Regions from separate parts of the Pseudochelatococcus sp. genome, predicted to be linked through region 1. Evidence: riboswitches for the same ligand, from Rfam matches in the RefSeq annotation. Region 1 holds a riboswitch; each other region holds the start of a gene.
The links. Region 1 has a riboswitch for cobalamin ahead of ACOYJQ_RS02155 (ABC transporter substrate-binding protein). Riboswitches for the same ligand answer to the same signal wherever they lie in the genome.
Positions count from the first base shown of each region.

Region 2: another riboswitch for cobalamin. It lies ahead of ACOYJQ_RS13370 (TonB-dependent receptor plug domain-containing protein); the one in region 1 lies ahead of ACOYJQ_RS02155 (ABC transporter substrate-binding protein).
Region 3: another riboswitch for cobalamin. It lies ahead of metE (5-methyltetrahydropteroyltriglutamate--homocysteine S-methyltransferase); the one in region 1 lies ahead of ACOYJQ_RS02155 (ABC transporter substrate-binding protein).

Region 1 covers NZ_JBMNUS010000001.1:511,310-518,241, forward strand. The annotation lists gene ACOYJQ_RS02130 (AraC family transcriptional regulator) at 83-1,006, opposite strand; gene ACOYJQ_RS02135 (SDR family oxidoreductase) at 1,104-1,850, shown strand; gene ACOYJQ_RS02140 (Fur family transcriptional regulator) at 2,010-2,513, opposite strand; gene ACOYJQ_RS02145 (metal ABC transporter solute-binding protein, Zn/Mn family) at 2,664-3,635, shown strand; gene cobT (nicotinate-nucleotide--dimethylbenzimidazole phosphoribosyltransferase) at 3,832-4,803, shown strand; cobalamin riboswitch at 4,907-5,101, shown strand; gene ACOYJQ_RS02155 (ABC transporter substrate-binding protein) at 5,222-6,241, shown strand; gene ACOYJQ_RS02160 (FecCD family ABC transporter permease) at 6,238-6,932, shown strand, end outside.
Region 2 covers NZ_JBMNUS010000008.1:163,531-170,462, reverse strand. The annotation lists gene ACOYJQ_RS13375 (ABC transporter substrate-binding protein) at 1-469, opposite strand, end outside; gene ACOYJQ_RS13370 (TonB-dependent receptor plug domain-containing protein) at 553-2,523, opposite strand; cobalamin riboswitch at 2,640-2,825, opposite strand; gene ACOYJQ_RS13365 (DNA translocase FtsK 4TM domain-containing protein) at 3,101-6,295, shown strand; gene ACOYJQ_RS13360 (outer-membrane lipoprotein carrier protein LolA) at 6,400-6,932, shown strand, end outside.
Region 3 covers NZ_JBMNUS010000019.1:5,773-12,704, reverse strand. The annotation lists gene ACOYJQ_RS18380 (aminotransferase class IV) at 1-387, shown strand, start outside; gene metE (5-methyltetrahydropteroyltriglutamate--homocysteine S-methyltransferase) at 388-2,760, opposite strand; cobalamin riboswitch at 2,862-3,106, opposite strand; gene ACOYJQ_RS18370 (arsenate reductase ArsC) at 3,160-3,561, opposite strand; gene ACOYJQ_RS18365 (UPF0262 family protein) at 3,611-4,099, opposite strand; gene hisD (histidinol dehydrogenase) at 4,184-5,476, opposite strand; gene ACOYJQ_RS18355 (DUF2948 family protein) at 5,460-5,960, opposite strand; gene ACOYJQ_RS18350 (hypothetical protein) at 6,372-6,734, shown strand; gene ACOYJQ_RS18345 (DUF721 domain-containing protein) at 6,793-6,932, opposite strand, start outside.

The DNA.
Region 1 (6,932 bases):
TACCGCTTGCCTCCTCGGCCGCTCAAGCATCGGGAATGCACCTCCGCTCTTGGATGGTCACCATGGGCATCAACGGAACGTTTCATGTGGTGGGCACCTTAGGCACCCTCTGGATCGGGTGCCCGTACTGGCTCGGTGCGACGCCGACAAAACGGGAAAAGGCAACGCTGAAGGCGCTTGCCGAGCCGTAGCCGATGCGTCTGGCGATCTCTTTCATTCCCCCGTCCTTGCGCCGCAGCATGTCCTTGGCCAGCGCCATCCGCCACGACAGCAGATATTCCATGGGCGCCATGCCAGTCTGTTTTTGAAACCTGTCGAAGAACACCGACCGTGACAGCATGGCAGTGGACGCCAGTTCCTCGATCGTCCAAGCTTTGGCGGGATTCTCGTGCATCTGCCGAATTGATGGGCCGAGATTCTTGTCGGTAAGGCCCCGCAGCAGGCCCGGCGCTTCCAACCCGGCGGAATCCGAGCGCAATGCCTCGATCAAAAGAAGCTGCAACTGCCTTTCGAGCACGATCTCCCTGGCGGGTCTGTCGCCTTGCGCTTCCTCGCGGATCATTTGTACGAGTGCGGTCAGGCGTGCCTGACCGCGCACGTGCAGCAGGCGAGGCAGGAGTGCGAAAACCAGGGTTGTATCGGGAGAGCCGAAGGCCAGCCGCCCGATCAGCACGCGCATATTGGGCATACCGGTTGGATCGCCATGTCGCGTTTCGTCGCCGAGCCGCGTGACCCGAAGCGGGTCGTCGGCTTCATCCGTGTTTTCGGCATTGCTCGACATCGTGAAGCGGCAGGCGGCCGGAATGAGCACGAAATCGTTCTCCTCCAGCGCAATGCCCGGCTGTCCGTTGATGGCAAGCCTTGCCGATCCTTCGAGGATCACCGCAAAGAACGGGCTTCCGTCGCCGGCTCCGTCCACACGCCAATTTCCGGATCCGCTCGCCGCCTTGGAGAAGGGCAGGCTCGGCTGAAGCATGCTGACGATTTCGGCAAGGGGGTCGATCAACAGGACGATCTCTAATGCAATCAGGATATGCCATGATAGTGCATCCTGTCTTTGGGGTCCACATAAGCGGCGTCAGAACACCGTGAAAGGACTTCTCATGAAAACCGTGCTCATTACCGGCTGCTCGTCCGGCTTTGGTCTCGATACCGCCAGGCTTTTCCTCGATCGTGGCTGGAAGGTCATCGCAACCATGCGCTCGCCGCGCAGCGACCTGCTGCCGAAGTCGGACAAACTGGTCGTTCTGCCGCTCGACGTCACCAGTGACGAGAGCGTTCGCGATGCCGTCGAGGCGGCGGGGCCGCTCGACGTGCTGGTCAACAATGCGGGGATCGGCTGGCTCAACGCCCTTGAAGGCACTCCAATCGATGTTGCCCGGTCCCTTTTCGAGACCAATACGCTAGGCACCATGCGCATGATCAGCGCCGTCCTGCCCCAGTTTCGCGACAGAAACGCGGGCCTTGTCATCAACGTGACCTCAAGCGTCACGATGAAGCCGCTGCCGCTCCTTTCGGCCTATACGGCCAGCAAGGCAGCCGTGAACGCCTTCACGGAATCCCTGGCGCTGGAACTCGCCCCTTTTGGAATTGAGGTCAGGATCGTGTTGCCCGGCTCCGCGCCGGAGACAAGCTTCGGCAGCACCGCGCTTTCACGACTGGAGGAAAACGGCGGCTTCCCCGCGCCCTATGCCAAGTTTGCCAATGACGTGATCGCGGCCATGCGGACATCGGACGCTCCGAAGACCCTTTCCTCGGACGTCGCTGAGGCCGTCTGGCGTGCGGCCACCGATCCATCCGCTCCGATGCGCATCCCGGCAGGCGCCGACGCGGTTGCGCTGGAACGTTAGGTCAGGTCCCGGCCTTCCAGGCTGACGCCCGATGCGGAGCCGAGCGGATCTGAATCGGGCGAGATCACCATCTTCCACGCGCTCCGTCCGCAATCGTCAGAACATGACAATGAACTGACGGTCTTCTTACCACCCCATTGCGGACCTTCGATCGAAGACTCAATTCAGAGGGTTATAGCGTAGACGTAGTTCTCCGTTTCGTCGTTTTCGGCCCGGCGGAACATCGGCGATGCGGCGTTCGGCCTCGAAATGGAAATGTTGATGGTCGCCGGTGTCGGTATAGAACCACGTCCGCTTGCCGTCGACGCGGACGCAGCGCAGAAGCCCCGCATCGGAGAATCGGTCGAGTGCGTTGTAGACGGTCGCGAGCAATAGCGGCCCGCCGGCGCCGATCGCATCCCGATGCAGGTCGTCGGCGGTGACATGGCGGTGGCCATGCCGATAGAGCAGGCCGGCTGTCCGTGGCAGGTCGGCGATGTCGGCGCGCGTGAGAGAATGCCTGTCGCGCGCCGCGCGCAGGCGCTTCAGCATGTCATCGGGAACGAGAAGCATCGGAGCATCCGTTGCAGGTGGCCGGGCATCGGAAAGCCGCGGCCGGGGGGCGCGGCGCGGAGAACCGGTCATCGCGGCGTTTTTCTTGCCGGTTGCGTTCATCGTCGTCATCCGGTCGAATCCTTGTTGCAATTCAGTTGCAATTGCAGAATAAGAAAGGCGGGACACGCGTCAATCCATTTTTGCAAATGATTTGCAACTGCATTGACGGATGATATGCGATGGACGACGAAATTGTCGCATTAACAAGGAGATGCGAGTATGTTTGACAGGATGAGACGGGCCGTTCTGGCCGGCTTGATCGGCGTGTCGCTGGCTGCTGCAATGGCGGTTGCGCCGGCCGCCGCGCAGGAAAAGAAGCTCGCCGTCGTCGCGACGACGGGCATGATCGCCGATGCGGTGCGGCAGGTCGGCGGCGAGCGTGTCGAGGTGAGGGCGCTGATGGGGCCGGGCGTCGATCCCCATGTCTACCGCCAGACCCGCTCCGACATCGCGGCGATGGCGAGGGCCGACGCCGTGTTCTGGCACGGCCTTTATCTGGAGGCCCAGCTTGAGGAATTTTTCCACGATCTCGCGAAGCGCAAGCCGGTTGTCGCGCTGGCCGAGAGTTTGCCGAAAGACCGGCTTCTGCCCAACGACGACTATCAGAATCGCTACGATCCGCATGTCTGGATGAACCCGCGCCTGTGGCGGGGCGTCGTCGCGGCGGCGCGCGACGCGCTGATCGGGCTCGACCCCGACGGGAGGGCCGTTTTCGAGGCGAACGCCGAACGGCATTTCACCGAGATCGATGCGCTCGCCGATTATGCGGACAAGGCGCTTGCCACGGTGCCCGAGGCTTCGCGCGTGCTGATCACGGCGCATGACGCCTTCAACTACTTCGGCAGGGCCTACGGCTTCGAGGTGCTCGGCATTCAGGGCATCTCGACGGAGAGCGAGGCGGGGCTGAGGCAGATCGAGGATCTGGTCGGCGTGCTGGTCGACCGCAAGATCGGAGCGATCTTCATCGAATCGTCGGTCTCCGACCGCAACGTCAAGGCGCTGATCGAGGGCGCCGCCGCGAAGGGGCATAAGGTGACGATCGGCGGCGAGCTGTTTTCCGATGCCATGGGCGCGCCCGGCACTTATGAAGGTACGTATATCGGCATGATCGATCACAACGCCACCGTGATCGCCCGTGCGCTCGGCGGCGAGGCGCCGGAAAAGGGCCTGAACGGCAGGCTGGGCTCCTGAGGCTTGCGCCGGATTCCGGTGGCCCCGCCGCCGCGATTGTGCTTTGTCGGCGGTCTGGCCGCCCCACCGGCGGGGCGCATGCGTGAACATGAAACGAAGGCATGAAACGGTGATTTTATCCGAATCGGGCGCGCCCCCTCTTGCCACTTTTCCGCTTGCCACTTTTCCGCTCGCCGCCCTGGCGGATATCGCGCCGATGGCGGCGATCCTTCCCGGCACCGATGCCGGGGCGCGCGATGCGGCCGCGGCGCATCAGGACAGGCTGACGAAGCCGCAAGGCTCCCTCGGGCGGCTGGAGGAACTGGCGCTGTTCATGGCCGGCTGGCGGGCGGACCCGCATCCGCGGGTCGATCTGGCGCAGGCGCTGGTCTTTGCCGGGAATCACGGCGTCTGCGCGCAGGGCGTCAACCCGTTTCCGCAGGAGGTGACGGCGCAGATGGTCGCGAACTTCCGGGCGGGCGGCGCGGCGATCAACCAGCTTTGCCGTGTCGCCGGCGCGCGGATGGAGGTGATCGCGCTCGATCTCGACCGCCCCACGGCCGATTTCACCGCCGGACCTGCGATGACGGAAGAAGAGACGCTCGTCGCGCTCAACCGGGGTGCGGCGGCGATCGATGCGGCGGCGGACGTGCTGGTGCTGGGCGAGATGGGCATCGGCAACAGCACGGTCGCGGCGGCGCTGGCGGCGGCGTTGTTCGGCGGGCCGGCGGCCGAATGGGTCGGTCCCGGCACGGGGGCGGGAGCCGAGGGCGTGCGGCGCAAGGCGGAGGTCGTCGAAAGAGGGCTCGCGCGCCACCCCGGCCGCGATCCGCTGCGGGTTCTCGCCGCTTTGGGCGGGCGCGAGCAGGCGGCGATCTGCGGCGCGATCCTGGCGGCGAGGGCGGCGCGGATTCCGGTGCTGCTCGACGGGTTCATCTGCACGGCCGCCGCCTCTGTGCTGCATGCGGTCGATTCCCGGCTGCTCGATCATTGTCTCGCCGGCCACGTTTCCGCCGAGCCCGGCCACCGCCGCCTGCTGGAGCGGCTGGGCAAGAGGGCCGTTCTGGAGCTCGACCTGCGGCTGGGCGAAGGCACGGGCGCGGCGCTGGCGCTCAACATCCTGCGCGCCGCGCTGGAGTGCCACAACAGCATGGCGACCTTCGCCGGGGCGGGCGTTTCAGAAGGCTGAGCCGGCGGCGCGGGGCGCGGTTCCGGCTCTTGCCGTTTCGGTTTCTCGCCGCTCCGGTTTCTTGCCGCTCCGGTTTCTTGCCGCTTGACAAAAGCGGCGGCGCATCGGCTTATGCGGCGTCGGTTTCCTTCGGGAATGAATAGGGAATTCGCGGCGATCCGTCGCCAAACGAAACTGCCCCCGCAACTGTAGGCGGTGAGCCTTCTCCCCTTGACGCCACTGGGCCGGATGGTCCGGGAAGGTCGGGAGAGGGCGCTGATCCGTCAGTCAGGAGACCTGCCGACGACTGGAATGTTGACGCGGGCGGGGTGTCCCGAGGAAAGGATCGTCATGATGTGTCAGGCGCTTGCCCTGATAGGCACGTTTGTGCCGTTCGATGTCGAGACCGGCCGTTCGCCTTCGAATGGAGCCGGAAACGATGTCTAGAAAATCCATCCTCGCGGGCCTTGTCGCCTCGTTTCTCCTCGCGCCGGGCGCGTTCGCCGCGGAGGCGACCCATTATCCGCTGACGCTGAAGAACTGCGGCATCGACGTCACCTTCGATCACGCGCCGCAGCGCACCGTAACCATCGGGCAATCCGCCACCGAAGTGCTCTATTCGCTGGGGCTCTCCGACAGGGTTGTCGGCACCTCGGTGTGGTTCAACGAGGTGTTGCCGGAGTTCCGGGACGTCAACGACAAGGTGGAGCGGCTGGCGGACAACGACCCCAGCTTCGAGAGCGTGGTGCAGAAGCGCCCCGATCTCGTCGCCATCCAGTTCGTCTGGCATGTCGGGCCGGAGGGCATCGTCGCGACGCGCGACCAGTTCCACGATCTTTCGATTCCCACCTACACCATGCCCGCCGACTGCATCGCCAAGGATAACACGGTCGGCGTCGACGGCACGCGCTCGGAGTTGTTCAACACGGAAAGCCTCTATCAGGGCATCCGCGAGCTGGCGGAGATCTTCGACATCCCGGAACGCGGCGACAGGCTGGTGGCGGATCTCAAGGCGCGCGAGCAGGCGGCCATCGCGCGGGCGGCGGCCTTCAGGAGCAAGGATATCTCCGCCGTGTTCTGGTTCTCCAGCGCGGACATGGACATCGATCCGTATGTCGCCGGCCGCAAGGGCGCGCCCGCCTACATGATGGACAAGCTCGGCATCCGCAACGTCGTCGAGTCCGATGAGGAATGGCCGGTCGTCGGCTGGGAGACGATCGCGCGCGCCAACCCCGACATCATCGTCATCGCGCGGATGAACCGCCGCCGCTTCCCGGCCGACGACCACGAGAAGAAGCTGGAATTCCTGCGGACCGATCCGGTGGCGAGCCAGATGGAGGCGGTGAAGCACAACCGCATCATCGTCATGGATGCGCATGCGATGGATGCAACCATCCGCACCATCGGCGGCATCGAGACGCTCGCCGAAGGGCTGGAAGCCTTCGATCCGGCGAAATGAGCGCGGCCGCTCCGGCGCGGGCAGATGAGAACGGCGCGCGTGGGAACGGTGCGAGCTGGAGCGCCGGCCTGTCGCGCGCGCTGGGCGCGTCGCTGGCGGTCGCGGTGCTCGTCGCCGCGATCATGGCGGGCGTCTCCATCGGGGAGACGTCCATTCCCCTGCGCACCATCCTGCATACGCTGGCCAACGAGCTGTTCGGCGCCGGTTATGCCGTCGATCCGATCGATCGCGGCATCGTGTGGCACTACAGGCTCAGCCGCACCTTCGTCGCGGCGTGCTGCGGGGCGGGGCTGGCGGCGTCCGGCGTCGTGCTGCAAGCCTTGTTGCGCAACGCGCTTGCCGATCCCTACATTCTTGGCATTTCCGCCGGCGCCTCCACCGGCGCTGTCGCCGTCACCATCGCCGGCCTGGGGGCGGGCGCGGTTTCCCTGTCGCTCGGGGCTTTCGCCGGAGCGATCGTGGCGTTTCTGTTCGTGATCGTGCTGGCGCGAGCGGCCGGCGGCGGCGCGGGGGCGCTGGCGGCCGGGCAGATCGTGCTGGCGGGCATCGCGGGGTCGCAGCTCTTCAACGCGCTGACCTCCTTCATCATCACGAAATCCGCCAATGCCGAGCAGGCGCGCGGCATCATGTTCTGGCTGCTGGGCAATCTGAGCGGCGCGCGCTGGGCCGATGTGGGCCTCGTCGTGCCGGT
Region 2 (6,932 bases), on a different contig from region 1:
TGGCTTGCAGCACCAGCGCCGTGGCGCGCGCCGGCGCGTCCGATGCGGCCGCGGCGAGGCGCGCGGCCATGCGCCGTACTTCCCGCTCGCCGTTTTCGGGGCGGCCGAGCAGCCGCGCCACCTCGCGCATCTGGTCCGCGATGCCGTCGAAGGTGTGGGGAACGCCGAGCGTGGCAAGCGGCACGCCGAGCCGGCGCAGCATGGACAACGTCGCCGGAGCGGTGAACGCGCTCGCGAGCACGAGATCGGGCGCAAGCGCCATCACTTCTTCCGCCCGGCCATGAGTGACGGGATACGCGGCGGCCTGCGCGGCAAACGCGCTGTTGCGCGGGTCGCGCGACAGGTGGCTGACGGCGGCGATGCTCCCGGGCTCCGCAAGGCGCAGAAGCAGTTCATCCGCGCACATGTTGATGGATACCACGCGGATCGGTTCGGCCGCTCCGGCCATCGGCCAGAGCGGAAGCATCATGAGCGGGAGCTCCCGCCATACCCGCCTTGCACGCTTTCTCCGATGCATCATGGCCCGCCGCGCCGCAATGGCGCCCCCATCCGTCAGGGCGGCGTGAAGCGCAACCCGGCGTAAACGCCGAGTCCCGGACGCCGGAAGCCGACCGGGTTCTCATACCGGCGGTCGAACAGGTTGTCGACGCGCGCGAAGATCGCCGTGCTGTCGTCGGCCTTGTAATCGGCGGCGATGTCGACCGTCGCATAGCCCGACGCGCGCAGGCGCGGGATGGAGAAGTCGCGGTTGCCGTCCACCCACGGGCCGATGTAGATCGCCGTCGCGGACAGGCCCAGCCGCTCGGTGGCCTGCCAGCGCGCGGTGAAACTCGCCTTGTGGCGGGGGCGGCGCAGCAATTCCTGCCGGGCGATATCGTCGCGTGCGAGCGTGAACGTGTAATCGGCGCGCAGATCCACCGTCCGCGTCAGCGCCACCGCCGCGAAAGCCTCGACGCCGCGCGTCGTCGCCTTGCCGACATTGGTATAGGAGGTGAAATCGGCGTTGGTGTTGATGAGATTGTCGATATCGTTGTGGAAATAGGTTGCGCCGATCAGCACGCGCTCGCCCGCCAGCGGCTGCTCGAAACCGATGTCGTATCCGGTGCTTTCCTCCGGCAACAGATCGGGATTGCCGTAGAAGTTGTAGAGCGGGCGCGAGTCCATGAAACGCTGGCTGAGAGTGGGGGCCTTGAAGCCGGTGCCGACGCTGGCCTTGAGGCGCGTTTCCAGCCCCGGCAACGTCAGCGTGGGGGCGATGCGCCATGTCGTGTGAGCGCCGAAATCGTCGTTGTCGTCGTGGCGAATGTTGGCGGCGAAGGACAGCCGGTCGAAGACCTGCCCCTGCCACTCTACGAAACCGGCGCTGTTGCCGGACGAGACGACGAGGCTGTCGTCGTCGAGGCGTTCGCGCTCGTGCTGGAGGCCGAGGATGAGCTTGTGCCCGGTCGCGACGGCGATATCCGTGCGCCAGTCGTAGATCGTCCGCTCTCCCAGATAATTGCTGACGCTGCCCGGCCCGAAGGCGGTCGCCGGCTCGCGGCTTTCGCGATCCTCGTTGGCGTAGCCGATGCCGAACGTGTTGGCGACGCGCCCGTCCCACAGCGACCAGACGCCCTCGGCGCGGGTGACGAAGCGCTTGTTGCGCTGCTCGCTGCGGGCCGCGTTCGGCGCGCCGGGCCAGCCGCCGTCGGTCGTGTTCTTCAGCAGCGCATCGGTGTAACGGCCGACGACCGAGAGGCGAACGCTGTCGGAAAGCGTTACCCCGAGCCGGGTGGCGAATGACCGGTTGTCATAAAAATCGTCGTTGACGCGCTGGCCGGGCGGCACCAGTTCCGGCGGCGTGACCGGCGTCGCTTCCGTGCGCAGGTGGGCGGCGGAAAAGAAATAGTCGAAGCGCCCGTCGCCGCCGGAAAGGCTGGCGCGCTGATTGAACGTGCCGAACGATCCGCCCTCGGCCTCGATCGCCGCCCGCGGCGGGCCGTCGCCCGCCTTCGTGGTGATGCTGACGACGCCGCCCAGCGCGTCCGCGCCGTAAAGGCCGCTCTGCGGCCCGCGCAGCACCTCGATGCGCGCCACATCCGCCGTCATCAGATGGCCGAAATCGAATGCGCCGCCCGGCGTCGAGGGATCGTTGACCGGAACGCCGTCGATCAGCACCTTGACGTGATTGGCGTTGGTGCCGCGCACGAACAGCGACGTCTGCCCGCCGGGGCCGCCGGTCCGGACGGCATTCACGCCGGGAACGGTGGCGAGCGCATCCGCGACCGTGCGCCGCTGCGCGCGCTGGATATCCGCATCCGTCACGACCGTCACCGACGAACCTACCTGCCGGACGGGGAGAGGCAGCGCGGTGGCGCTTACCGTGATTTCATCCAGCGTGAAAGACGCCGCCTCCCGAGCGACACCCCGGCCGGGCGCCGTCAGGCCGGCGACCGCCAGCGCCGGAAGAGAGAACAGAACGGCCAGACGGCGCAAGCGCACCGACCCGGAGGCAAGGAACAGGAACACGGCGGCACCTCTCAAGGCGGCGCCGGACGCTCGCGCGGCGCACGTATCGGCACGTCACCGCGACAAGACACCACCGCTTATCCGTCAAGGAAAACGGCAAGCTCCATCGGCACACCCCGACCGACGATCCGCTGTGACCACATTCGACGGCAGGTCTCCTGGCTCGCGGTTGCCGCCCGCGCCGCCTTCCCGGACCACAGGTCCAGTGGCATCATGGCGCAAGCCTGCCGCTCACAGTTGCGGGGACAGCCGCAGATTCGCGCGCGCTCACTGCGTTCCCTTTTCATCCCGAAGGAACCGTCGCGGAGAAATTATCCTGCCCAGGTCGAGCTGTCAAAGCCGGCCCGTCGACGTCGCGCCGTCAAAACGGGACAGGCCGCCACGCGACACGATTGACACAAAGCGGCGAGCGTCACGTCGCAATAACGTCATATAAGGCGTGCAAAAGCCGCAATCGACGTTGACGAAATGATTATAGCAGACACGCCATCGACTTAACCGCCAAATCATGTTGGAGAGTTAATTCGGGCTTAACCGGCCCCAAGGTACATTTGCCCGCGAATCAAGCCATTCCGCGAGCGCTATCCGAAACATGCGAACCATCAGACGGACACCGTCCCACGCCGATGATATCTCCGACGCGCTGCGCCGCTTCCTGGCCCAGCGCGCCGCCGAACTGGCCGGCCTCGGCCTGCTTGCTTTCGTCGGAGCCGCCGTTCTGGCGTTGATGACGTGGTCTGTGGAAGACCCGAGCCTCACGCATGCGACCGAAGGGCGCGTGGCCAACATGCTGGGCCGGCCGGGAGCGGTTTTCGCCGATCTCACCATGCAGATTTTCGGTCTCGGCTCGGTGGCGCTGCTTTTGCCCTGCGCGGTGTGGGCGATCCGGCTCGTCAGCCGCCGCCCCCTGCCGCGGCCGTTGCTGCGGCTGGGGCTCTGGCTGGTGGGCGCGGGCGCCGCCGCCGCGGTGGCGAGCGCCTTGCCGGAAACCGCTCGCTGGCCGCTGCCTTCCGGGCTCGGCGGCGTGGTGGGCGACGCGCTGCTGTTCGGCGGGCACGGACTTTTCGGCGGTGGCGGCATCGGCGCGCTGATCGGGGGCCTTATCTACGCGGCGGTGGCGATACTCGCTTTGTCGGCGGCGTCGGGTTTCGGCCTCGCGCAGCCGGCGCGCGAGCCTTCCCCCGACGATCCGTACGAGATGTCGCCGGCCGAAGACGACGGCCGCGATGAGCCCGGTTGGGGCATCGTGTCGCTGGGTGCGGCGATTCATGCGCTGATGACCGCGAAAACGGCCCTCGTGCGCCGGTTTCGCCGGCCCGATCCGCTGGATAGGCGCGCGCCGGCAACCGCGCGCGCCATGCAGGAGCCCATGTTCGCCGGCGTGTATCAGCCGATGGACGTGCCGGCTGCGCCTGCGCCGGCCACCCCTGCAAGCATCGACGCTTTCGACGACATCCCGCCGGAGGTCGCGGCCTTCGCTCCCGCGCGGGAGCGCTCCTCGCGCGTGCAGGTGCATATCCCTGCCGCCGCCCCGGATCTGCCGGCCGCTTTCGAGCCCGAAACGATGGCGGAAAGGCTGGCGCCCGATCTTCCGCCGCCCGCAGAAGAGATGCGGGACGAGGTTCCCGCATGGCGCAAGCCGTTCCAGTTACCGCCCAACGTGCGCTTCACGCGCAGCACCGATCGCGAACTGGCCGAGCGCCAGCGCCTGACGCGGGGCGATGACGCGCACGACATGTCGCTGGCGGATGATTTCGCGCCGGCGGACGAGCCGGCATTCGAGAACGCGGACGATCGCGGCGTTTTCCGCGACGCGCCGGGCGACGAGCATTATTATGGCGTCGAGGTCGATCTGTCGCCGGCGGACACCGAAAGCGGCCGGCCGGAAGATCGCCTGGTGTTCGATCCGCCGCGTGGCGAGGAGGCGGATTTCAGCGGCGACGCCCCGCATGCGGGCAGTCCGTTCGCGGACGAGCCGTCTCCCGACGACGATGCCCTCGCCCCGCCGGTGATCTTGCGGCACACGATGCGCCCGCCCGCGCTCGCGCCCTCCAACGACGACGATCCGTCCGCCGCTCCGCCGCCCGTCGCGGCCCGCGCGCCGCAACCCGCTCCCCGACCTGCGCCGCGGCCCGCTGTTCCCGCACGCACGGAAGCGCCGGTTTCCCGGCGGGCGGTGGTCGAAGCGCCGGCGGCGCGCCAGCAGCCTTCGCCCGGCGTCACGACGCGCCGCGTGCAGCAGACGATCGCGGCTGCCGGCGAGTACGAGATGCCGCCGCTGTCGGTGCTCGCGCTGCCCACCGGACCGAAGGACACCATTTCCGAGGATGCGCTGGAGCAGAACGCGGCGCTGCTGGAAAGCACGCTCGAAGACTTCGGCGTGCGCGGCGACATCATCCACGTGCGCCCCGGCCCGGTCGTCACGCTGTATGAGCTGGAGCCCGCGCCGGGCACGAAATCCTCGCGCGTGATCTCGCTCGCCGACGACATCGCCCGCTCCATGAGCGCGATCTCGGCGCGCGTGGCGGTGGTGCCCGGCCGCAACGCCATCGGCATCGAACTGCCCAACGCGCGGCGCGAAACCGTCTACCTGCGCGAATCGCTGGCCTCCGAGGAGTTCCAGAAGTCGAAGTTCAAGCTGGCGCTCTGTCTCGGCAAGACCATCGGCGGCGAACCCGTCATCGCCGATCTGGCGCGCATGCCGCATCTGCTGGTGGCGGGCACGACGGGCTCAGGCAAGTCGGTGGCCATCAACACCATGATCATGTCGCTCCTCTACCGGCTTCGGCCCGAGGAATGCCGGCTGATCATGGTCGATCCCAAGATGCTCGAACTTTCCATCTACGACGGCATTCCGCACCTGCTCACGCCCGTCGTCACCGATCCCAAGAAGGCGGTCGTGGCGCTGAAATGGGCCGTGCGCGAGATGGAGGAGCGCTACAAGAAGATGTCGAAACTGTCGGTGCGCAACATCGACGGATTCAACGCCCGCGTGCGCGACGCCAAGGCGCGCGGCGAGGTCATCACCCGCACCGTGCAGGTCGGTTTCGACAAGGATACCGGAGAGGCCATCTACGAAGACGAGATGATGGACCTCGAACCGCTGCCCTACATCGTCATCGTCGTCGACGAGATGGCCGACCTGATGATGGTCGCGGGCAAGGAGATCGAAGGGACCATCCAGCGTCTGGCGCAGATGGCGCGCGCCGCCGGCATCCACGTCATCCTCGCCACGCAGCGCCCCTCGGTCGACGTCATCACCGGCACCATCAAGGCGAACTTCCCGACCCGCATCTCGTTCCAGGTCACGTCCAAGATCGACAGCCGCACCATTCTCGGCGAGCAGGGGGCGGAGCAGCTTCTGGGGCAGGGCGACATGCTCTACATGGCGGGCGGCGGGCGCGTGGTTCGCGTGCACGGCCCGTTCGTCTCCGACGACGAGGTGGAGAAGATCGTCGCGCATCTCAAGACGCAGGGAAGGCCGCAATATCTCGAAGCCGTCACGGCGGAGGAGGACGGCGCGGCCGAGTCGGACGGCGGCGCGGTGTTCGACAACACGACGCAGGGTTCCGCCGGCGGCAACGATCTTTACGATCAGGCCATCGCCATCGTGCTGCGCGACAAGAAGGCGTCGACATCCTACATCCAGCGTCGCTTGCAGATCGGCTACAACCGCGCGGCCTCGATCATGGAGCGCATGGAGCTGGAAGGCATCGTCGGCCCGGCCAACCATGCCGGAAAGCGCGAAATACTGCTCGGCGGCGATGAGCATGCGGAGCAGGGGTGACGGGTCGATCTTGATTTTGCCGGATAGTCTTGCAACGGAGTAGGCACATTCGCCATATCCCGGTGTTGAAGGCGTCGGCGCGGCGCTCTGGTGCAGAAGGTGACATGACGAGACGGTATTCGCGGCGGCAGTCCGCAACCCTGCGTGCGATGATCGTGGCCGTGTCGATATTGCCGGCGACGGCGGGGCACGCGCAGGATCCGCTGAGCCGTTTTCTCGACGGTCTCTTCAAGAACGAGCAACAGGCTTCCCCGCCGCCGGCGCCCGTTTATGCGCCGGAAGCGCCGCCCGCCGCGCCCGCGCCGCCGGCGCCGCCCGCAAGACGTTCGCCCGCCGGAGCCTCCGCGCCGCCCGCGCCCCTTACGCCTCTGTCCGTGACGGGGCCCGCAACCGCCGTCGCACCCGCGCCGGCGACGACCGCGATGCCGTTGCCGCCGCGCCGGCCGGCCGGGCTGGGCGGTGCTGTCGCGGGCGCACCGATCCCCGCCCCGGAGCCCGTGGCGATCGCCCCGACACCCGCCGCCGCGCAACCCGCCGTCGTGGCGCAGCGGCCGGCACGCCCCGCCGCCGACGTGCCGCGCAACGCCGCCGAGGCCGTGGCGCGCGTCAACGCCTACCTCAACGGCATCAACACGCT
Region 3 (6,932 bases), on a different contig from region 1:
TCGCCGCTCGCCGGCATCAAGAGCCTCAATTGTCTCGACGGCATCATCGCCCGCCTCGAAGCGCGCGATCTCAACGCCGACGACGCCCTGCTGCCGAACACGGCGGGGCGAATCGCGGAGGCGACCGCCGCCAACGTCTTCGCGCTGATCGGCGGCGAGTGGCTCACGCCGCCGGTGACGGAAGGCGCGCTGCCCGGCATCACCCGCGCGCGCATCCTTGAAGCGGGAGGGCGAGAGGCGCCCCTCACCCTCCACGATCTCATGCCGGCGGATGAAATCGCCCTCACCAGCAGCCTCGGCATCCGCCCGGTCCGGGAGCTGGCGGGAAAAAACCTGCCCGCGCCCGGACCGGAAACCGCGAAACTCATCGCGGCGTTGTTCGCCTGATCATTCCGCTTCCTTCTGGCGCAGGATGCGCGCCGCCGCCACCATGTTGACGAGCGCCGGGCGCGCTTCCTCCCATTTGCGGGTCTTCAGGCCGCAATCGGGATTGACCCAGATCTGATCGTCGGCAAGGCGCTCGCGGGCCTTCTCCAGCAGTTCCACCATCTCCGCGACGGACGGCACGCGCGGCGAATGGATGTCGTACACCCCCGGCCCGATCTCGTTCGGATAGCGATAGGTGGTGAAGGCGTCGAGCAGCTCCATCTTCGAGCGCGAGGTCTCGATGGAGATCACGTCGGCATCCATCGCGCCGATGGCGTCGATGATGTCGTTGAACTCCGAGTAGCACATGTGCGTGTGGATCTGCGTCTCGTCGCGCACGCCGGACGACGCGAGGCGGAAACTCTCCACCGCCCAATCCAGATAATGCGCCCAGTCGGCCTTGCGCAGCGGCAGCCCCTCGCGGATCGCCGGCTCGTCGATCTGGATGACGCGGATGCCGGCGGCCTCCAGGTCGTTCACCTCGTCGCGCAGCGCCAGCGCGATCTGGCGGCAGACATCGGCGCGCGGCAGGTCGTCACGCACGAAGGACCATTGCAGCATGGTGATGGGGCCGGTCAGCATGCCCTTCACGGGCCTGTCGGTGAGCGACTGGGCATAGGCGCTCCATTCCACCGACATGGGCCTGGGGCGCGAGACGTCGCCGAAGATGATCGGCGGGCGCACGCAGCGCGAGCCGTAGCTTTGCACCCAGCCGGCCCTGGTGAAGGCATAGCCGTCCAGCAGCTCGCCGAAATACTGCACCATGTCGTTGCGCTCGAACTCGCCGTGCACCGGCACGTCGAGGCCGATCTCGTCCTGCCAGCGAATCGCCTTCGCCGTCTCGTCGCGCAGGAACGCGTCGTAACCCGCGTCGTCCAGCTCGCCGCGCGCGTGGGCGGCGCGGGCCTTGCGCACTTCCGCCGTCTGCGGGAAGGAGCCGATGGTCGTCGTGGGGAAGAGCGGCAGGCCGAGCGCCGCATGCTGCGCCTCGCGCCGTTGGGAGAACGGGTGCGCGCGCCGCGCATCCTCGGGCCGCACGGCCGCAAGGCGCGCCGCCACCGCCGCGCTGTGGATGCGGGGAGACGCCGCCCGCGCCGCCACCGCCGCGTCGGAGGCCGCAAGCTCCTCCTTCACCGCCTCGCGCCCGCGTGACAGCGCGCGGCCGAGAATCGACAGTTCGTCGAGCTTCTGGGCGGCGAAGGCCAGCCAGCTCTTCAGTTCGGCGTCGAGCCCCGTTTCCGCGTCGAGGTCGTAGGGAACGTGCAGCAGCGAACAGGAGGGCGAGACGATCAGGTGATCGGTGCCGCGCTTCGCCGCGACGGGCTCGATGCGGTCGAGGATCGCCGACAGGTCGGCGCGCCACACGTTGCGGCCGTCGATGACGCCGAGCGACAGGGCAAGGCCGGCGGGCGCCCGCCTGACAACATCGTCGAGCTGTTCGGGCGCGCGGGCGAGATCGAGATGCAGCGCCGCCACCGGCAGCGCCAGCGCGGTGGCGAGGTTGTCGCCGAGCGCGCCGAAGTAGCTCGTGAGCTGGATCTTGAGGCCGGGCACGGCGCGGGCGAACATGTCATAGGCCGAGGCGATGGCCTGACGCGTGGCGTCGCCGATGTCGAGCGACAGCACCGGCTCGTCGATCTGCACCCAGTCGGCGCCGTGGGCGGCGAGGCGGCGCAGGATCTCCGTATAGACCGGCAACAGGCCCGGCAGCAGCGACAGCGGATCGACATCCCCGTCGCGGCTCTTGCCGAGCGACAGGAACGTCACCGGCCCGACCAGCACGGGGCGGGTGTGGTAGCCGAGCGCCTTGGCCTCGCGGAACTCGTCGACGATCTTGGTCGAGGCGAGCGAGAATTCCTGACCGCGCGAGAACTCCGGCACCAGATAGTGGTAGTTCGTATCGAACCACTTGGTCATTTCGAGCGCCGGCAGCCCTTCGGCCACTCCCGCCGCATCGCCGGCGCATCCGCACGCCTCGCCCTCGCCGTGTCCTTGGCTGTGGCCTTGGCCCTGCGTGCCCCGCGCCAGCGCGAAATAGGTGTCGAGCGATACCTCGCCGCCCTTCCAGCCGTAAAGCGCCGGAATCGCGCCGACCGTCACCGCGGTGTCGAGCACCTGATCGTAGAAGGAGAAATCGTTCGACGCGATATGCGTGACGCCGGCGCGGCGCTGCCACGCCCAGTTGTCGGCGCGCAAGCCCGCCGCCACCGCGGACAGATCGTCCGATCCGGTCTTGCCGGACCAGTAGCTTTCGAGAGCGGTTTTCAGTTCGCGGCGCGGGCCGATGCGCGGCAGGCCCAGAGCGGCGACAATCACATCTGATGAAGAAGACATTCGGCTATAACCCCATGACTTGACTGGGGGCAAAAGACCGAGCGGACGCGCGCGGGGAGCATGCGCCCCCGCGATCAGCGACCACCGGGAACCCCGCCCGAGGACGATTATGCGCCGTGGCAGGTCTCCTGGCTCGCGGGTCAGCGCGCCCCTCCGGCCTTCCCGGAGCCTGCCTTTTCCGGGCCGCTCCAGTGACACGAATTGGACGGGCGCTCGCCGCCGACAGTTGCGGGGTGCAGCTCCGGCATCGAACCGCGACCGCCTGCGCGACCGCCGTCCTGAACCGGATTCCCTCTTCGCTTCGCCGCCTGAAACGGGGCGAAGAACCACGACCCATGCACTATGGCAGATCGGCGGCAATGGTCAAGTATGTATATAAAGATATGTTTATATCGTTGTTCAGGCCGAAGGACTGAACCGCTCCATGATGCGTTGCTTCAGGCCGTCGCGCACCGAGCGATAGGCGTCGAGCCGCTGGTCGCGCGATCCCTGCGTGGCGGTGGGATCGAAGGTCGGCCAATATTCCACCTCGACGGCCATGGTGCGGGTGAGTTCCATCGCCCGGTGGTGCGCCTCGGGCGAGAGCGTGACGATGAGATCGAAGCCGGTATCTTCCAGCTCCTCCAGCGATCGGGGCGTATGGCCGGCGAGATCGATGCCGATCTCCTCCATGACGGCGACGGTGAAGGGATCGATGACGTCCGGGCGCACGCCGGCGGATTCGACATAGAGGGAGCGGCCGAAATAGTGGCGGGCGATGCCTTCGGCCATCGGCGAGCGCACGGCGTTGAGCGCGCACATGAACAGAACGGACTGGATGCGGCGCCCCGCCGCCGCGCCCAAGGCCACGTCAGCCCTTCCAGTGCAGGGCGAACAGCAGCGTGAACAGCCGGCGGGCCGTGTCGAAATCGACATCGAGCTTGCCGGCCAGCCGTTCGCGCAGCAGCTCGGACGCCTCGTCGTGCATGCCGCGCCGGCCCATGTCGATGGCCTCGATCTGCGAGGGCGTGGCGGTGCGGATGGCGGCGTAATAGCTTTCGCAGATCAGTTCGTAATCCTTGATCACGCGGCGGAAAGGCGTCAGCGACAGGAAATGCGCGACGACATGCGTGCCGTCCTCCTCGCGCACCTCAAGCAGCAGTTTGCGGTCGACAAGCGCGATGCGCAGCGCGTAAGGCCCGCCGGCATGGCCGGCGACGGTGAAATGGTTCTCTTCGAGAATATCCCATATCGCGACCGCGCGCTCGTGTTCCTGATCGGGATTGCCCCGCCCCAGCGAGGCCTCGTCCAGCGCCACGGACACGAGACGGTGGCGCTTGTCGTCATCAGCGCTTGTCACGGCACGACCTTTCGGTTCGACTTGACCTTCCGGCAAAAAGAAGGATTCCGGCTTCCGGGCTCATCATTTCGCCCCGCGCCGCTGTCAAAGATTGAGACGGATGCTGACGGAACGGGCGTGCGCGTCGAGGCCCTCGGCCTCGCCCAGCGCGATCGCCGCCGGTCCGACATGGCGCAGGGCCTCCGCCGTGCAATGCAGGATGGAGGTGCGCTTGAGAAAATCCGGCACGCCGAGACCCGAGGCGAAACGCGCCGAACGCGCCGTCGGCAAGACATGGTTGGGGCCGCCGACATAATCGCCCACCGCTTCCGGCGTATATTGCCCGATGAAGATCGCCCCCGCGTTGCGCACCGCCCCCGCCAGCGCCTCCGCGTCGCCTGCTGCGATTTCCAGATGCTCAGGGGCGATGCGGTCGACGAGCGGCACGGCATCCGCCAAGGTGGGCACCAGCACGATCGCGCCGAAATCCTCCCAGCTCCGCCGCGCGATGTCGGCGCGCGGCAGGGTGGCGAGTTGCCCCTCGACCGCGACCGCGACCGCATCCGCCAACGCGGCGCTGTCGGTGACGAGGATGGATTGCGCCGCCGTGTCGTGCTCCGCCTGCGCCAGCAGGTCCGCCGCCAGCCACTCGGGATTGGCGTCGCCGTCCGCCAGGATCAGCACTTCCGACGGGCCGGCGATCATGTCGATGCCGACACGGCCGAACACGCGCCGCTTCGCCGCCGCGACATAGGCGTTGCCCGGCCCCACGATCTTGGCGACCGGCGCGATCGTCCGCGTGCCGTAGGCCAGCGCCGCGACGGCCTGCGCGCCGCCGATGCGGTAGAGTTCGTGGACGCCCGCCATGCGCGCCGCCGCCAGTACCAGCGGATTGACCGCGCCGCCGGGCGTCGGCACCGCCATCACGATGCGCGGCACGCCCGCCACCTGCGCCGGCACGGCGTTCATCAGCACGGAGGACGGATAGCTCGCCGTGCCGCCGGGCACATAGAGGCCCACCGATTCGATGGCCGTCCAGCGCCAGCCCGCCGTCACGCCGGCCGCGTCCGTGAAGCGCTCGTCGGCCGGTTTCTGCCGCTGGTGATAGGCCGCGATGCGCACATGTGCCAATTCCAGCGCCGCCAGCGCCTGCGGCGGCGCGGCCGCCAGCGCGGCGTCGATCTCGGCATCGGTGATGCGCAGGCCATCGGCATCGAGAGTGAGCGAATCGAAGCGGGCGGTGTAATCGATCACGGCCGCGTCGCCGCGCGCGGCCACGTCGGCGATGATGTCCCGGACGGCGGCGTCGACATCTTCCGCGACCTCGCGCTTGGCCGCGAGAAGCGCACGGAAAGCAGCCTCGAAACCCTCGTCGCGCGCGTCAAGTCTTACCGGCATCCGATCCTCCGTCACCGCCATCGTCCGGCCGATGCACGGGGCGGTTTTCCACCTCCCACATCGGGCCGAGATCCTTCATCTGCGCTTCTATGCATTCCACTTCAAGCCGAATGGCGGCCCCGCCGGAAAACTCCAGGATGACGGCCCCGGACGGCTTGTCGCCTTCCAGAAAATAAACCGCCAGCAGGTTGAGCGGCAAACCCGACTCCGCCTTTTCCAGATAGCGGTGGCGCACGGCGCGCACCTGCTCGAAATGCAGCGCCGTCAGACGCCGCCGGGGCGCCTCGCCCGGCGCGCGCTGCCAGTCGAAACGATGCAGCGCCAGCACGAAACGGCGCTCGCGGGGCAGATAATGCAAATCTTCGTGCCGGACGGATGCATCCTGAAGATGCGCGGAAATCACGTCGAGATCGCTTTCATCCAGCGCCAGCAGCCTCAGCAGCCGATCGCCTTCCGCCTCTCCGGCCGTATGGTTCTCGCTCATCGCCCCGTTTCCAAGCCCGCTCGTTTCCAAGCCCGCCCTGCTTGAGCCCGCCCGCTCGCCAGGCTCTTACCCTTACGGTTTATTGGTTAAAACGGCCGCAAGCAAGGACGCAAGCGGCGCGAGAACCGATGTCGCAACCGGCGGCGCGGCGCCGGCGGGAAACCGGTCGCCGGCAGCGTAAACCGCGTCCAAGGAGGGCTTCGCCCCGGAAACGTCACAATGCAAGCGGAACTTTTCAAGTGAAAGTGGTATGTGACTCGGTGAGTCGGATGGGGTTCAGCGATGTTTCATCGAATCGCCGCCATGTCCCCGCCGTCGCATGCACCGCATATTCGGGCCGACAAGATATGATCGGCCTGTCACGCCACGCTCCGGGCTACAGGCCAGAGGGGGGATACATTGAACTATTGCTTGGCATCGATCAGTTTCGCGATCGCGGCGGCGTTCCTGTTGGTCGCGAGCCCCGCCGGAGCGCAATATTACGGCAACGGCCCGCCGCCGCCCGGTTGGGACAGGCGCGGCCCGCCGCCGCCTCCGCCGCCGCCGGGCTGGGGCCAGCCTCCTCCTCCCGGCTGGGGCCAGCGCCCGCCGCCGCCGCCGCCGGGCTGGGGTCAACGTCCGCCTCCGCCGGGCTGGGGGCAGCGTCCTCCGCCGCCTCGCGGCGGCGTCTGCGTCACGTCGCGCGGCGCCTGTCCTGCCGGCCCGCTGCGCAGCGGCACGCCCTGCAACTGCGACATCCCCGGCTTCGGCAACAAGCGCGGCGTCGTGCAATAAGCCGATGACGCCGCGGCCGCAGCATGGCGACAGCCCCGATCCGCTCTTCGGATCGGGGTCAGCCGCCGAAGCGGTTGTTGTAAGCGAGCACCGCCTTGCCGAAATTTTCGAGAGCAGCCCGCAAGGGATCGTCGGCGATGTTCGCCACCGCCTCCCGCACCAGCGTTTCCTGCGCCGGATCGAGCGGCTGCTCGGGCG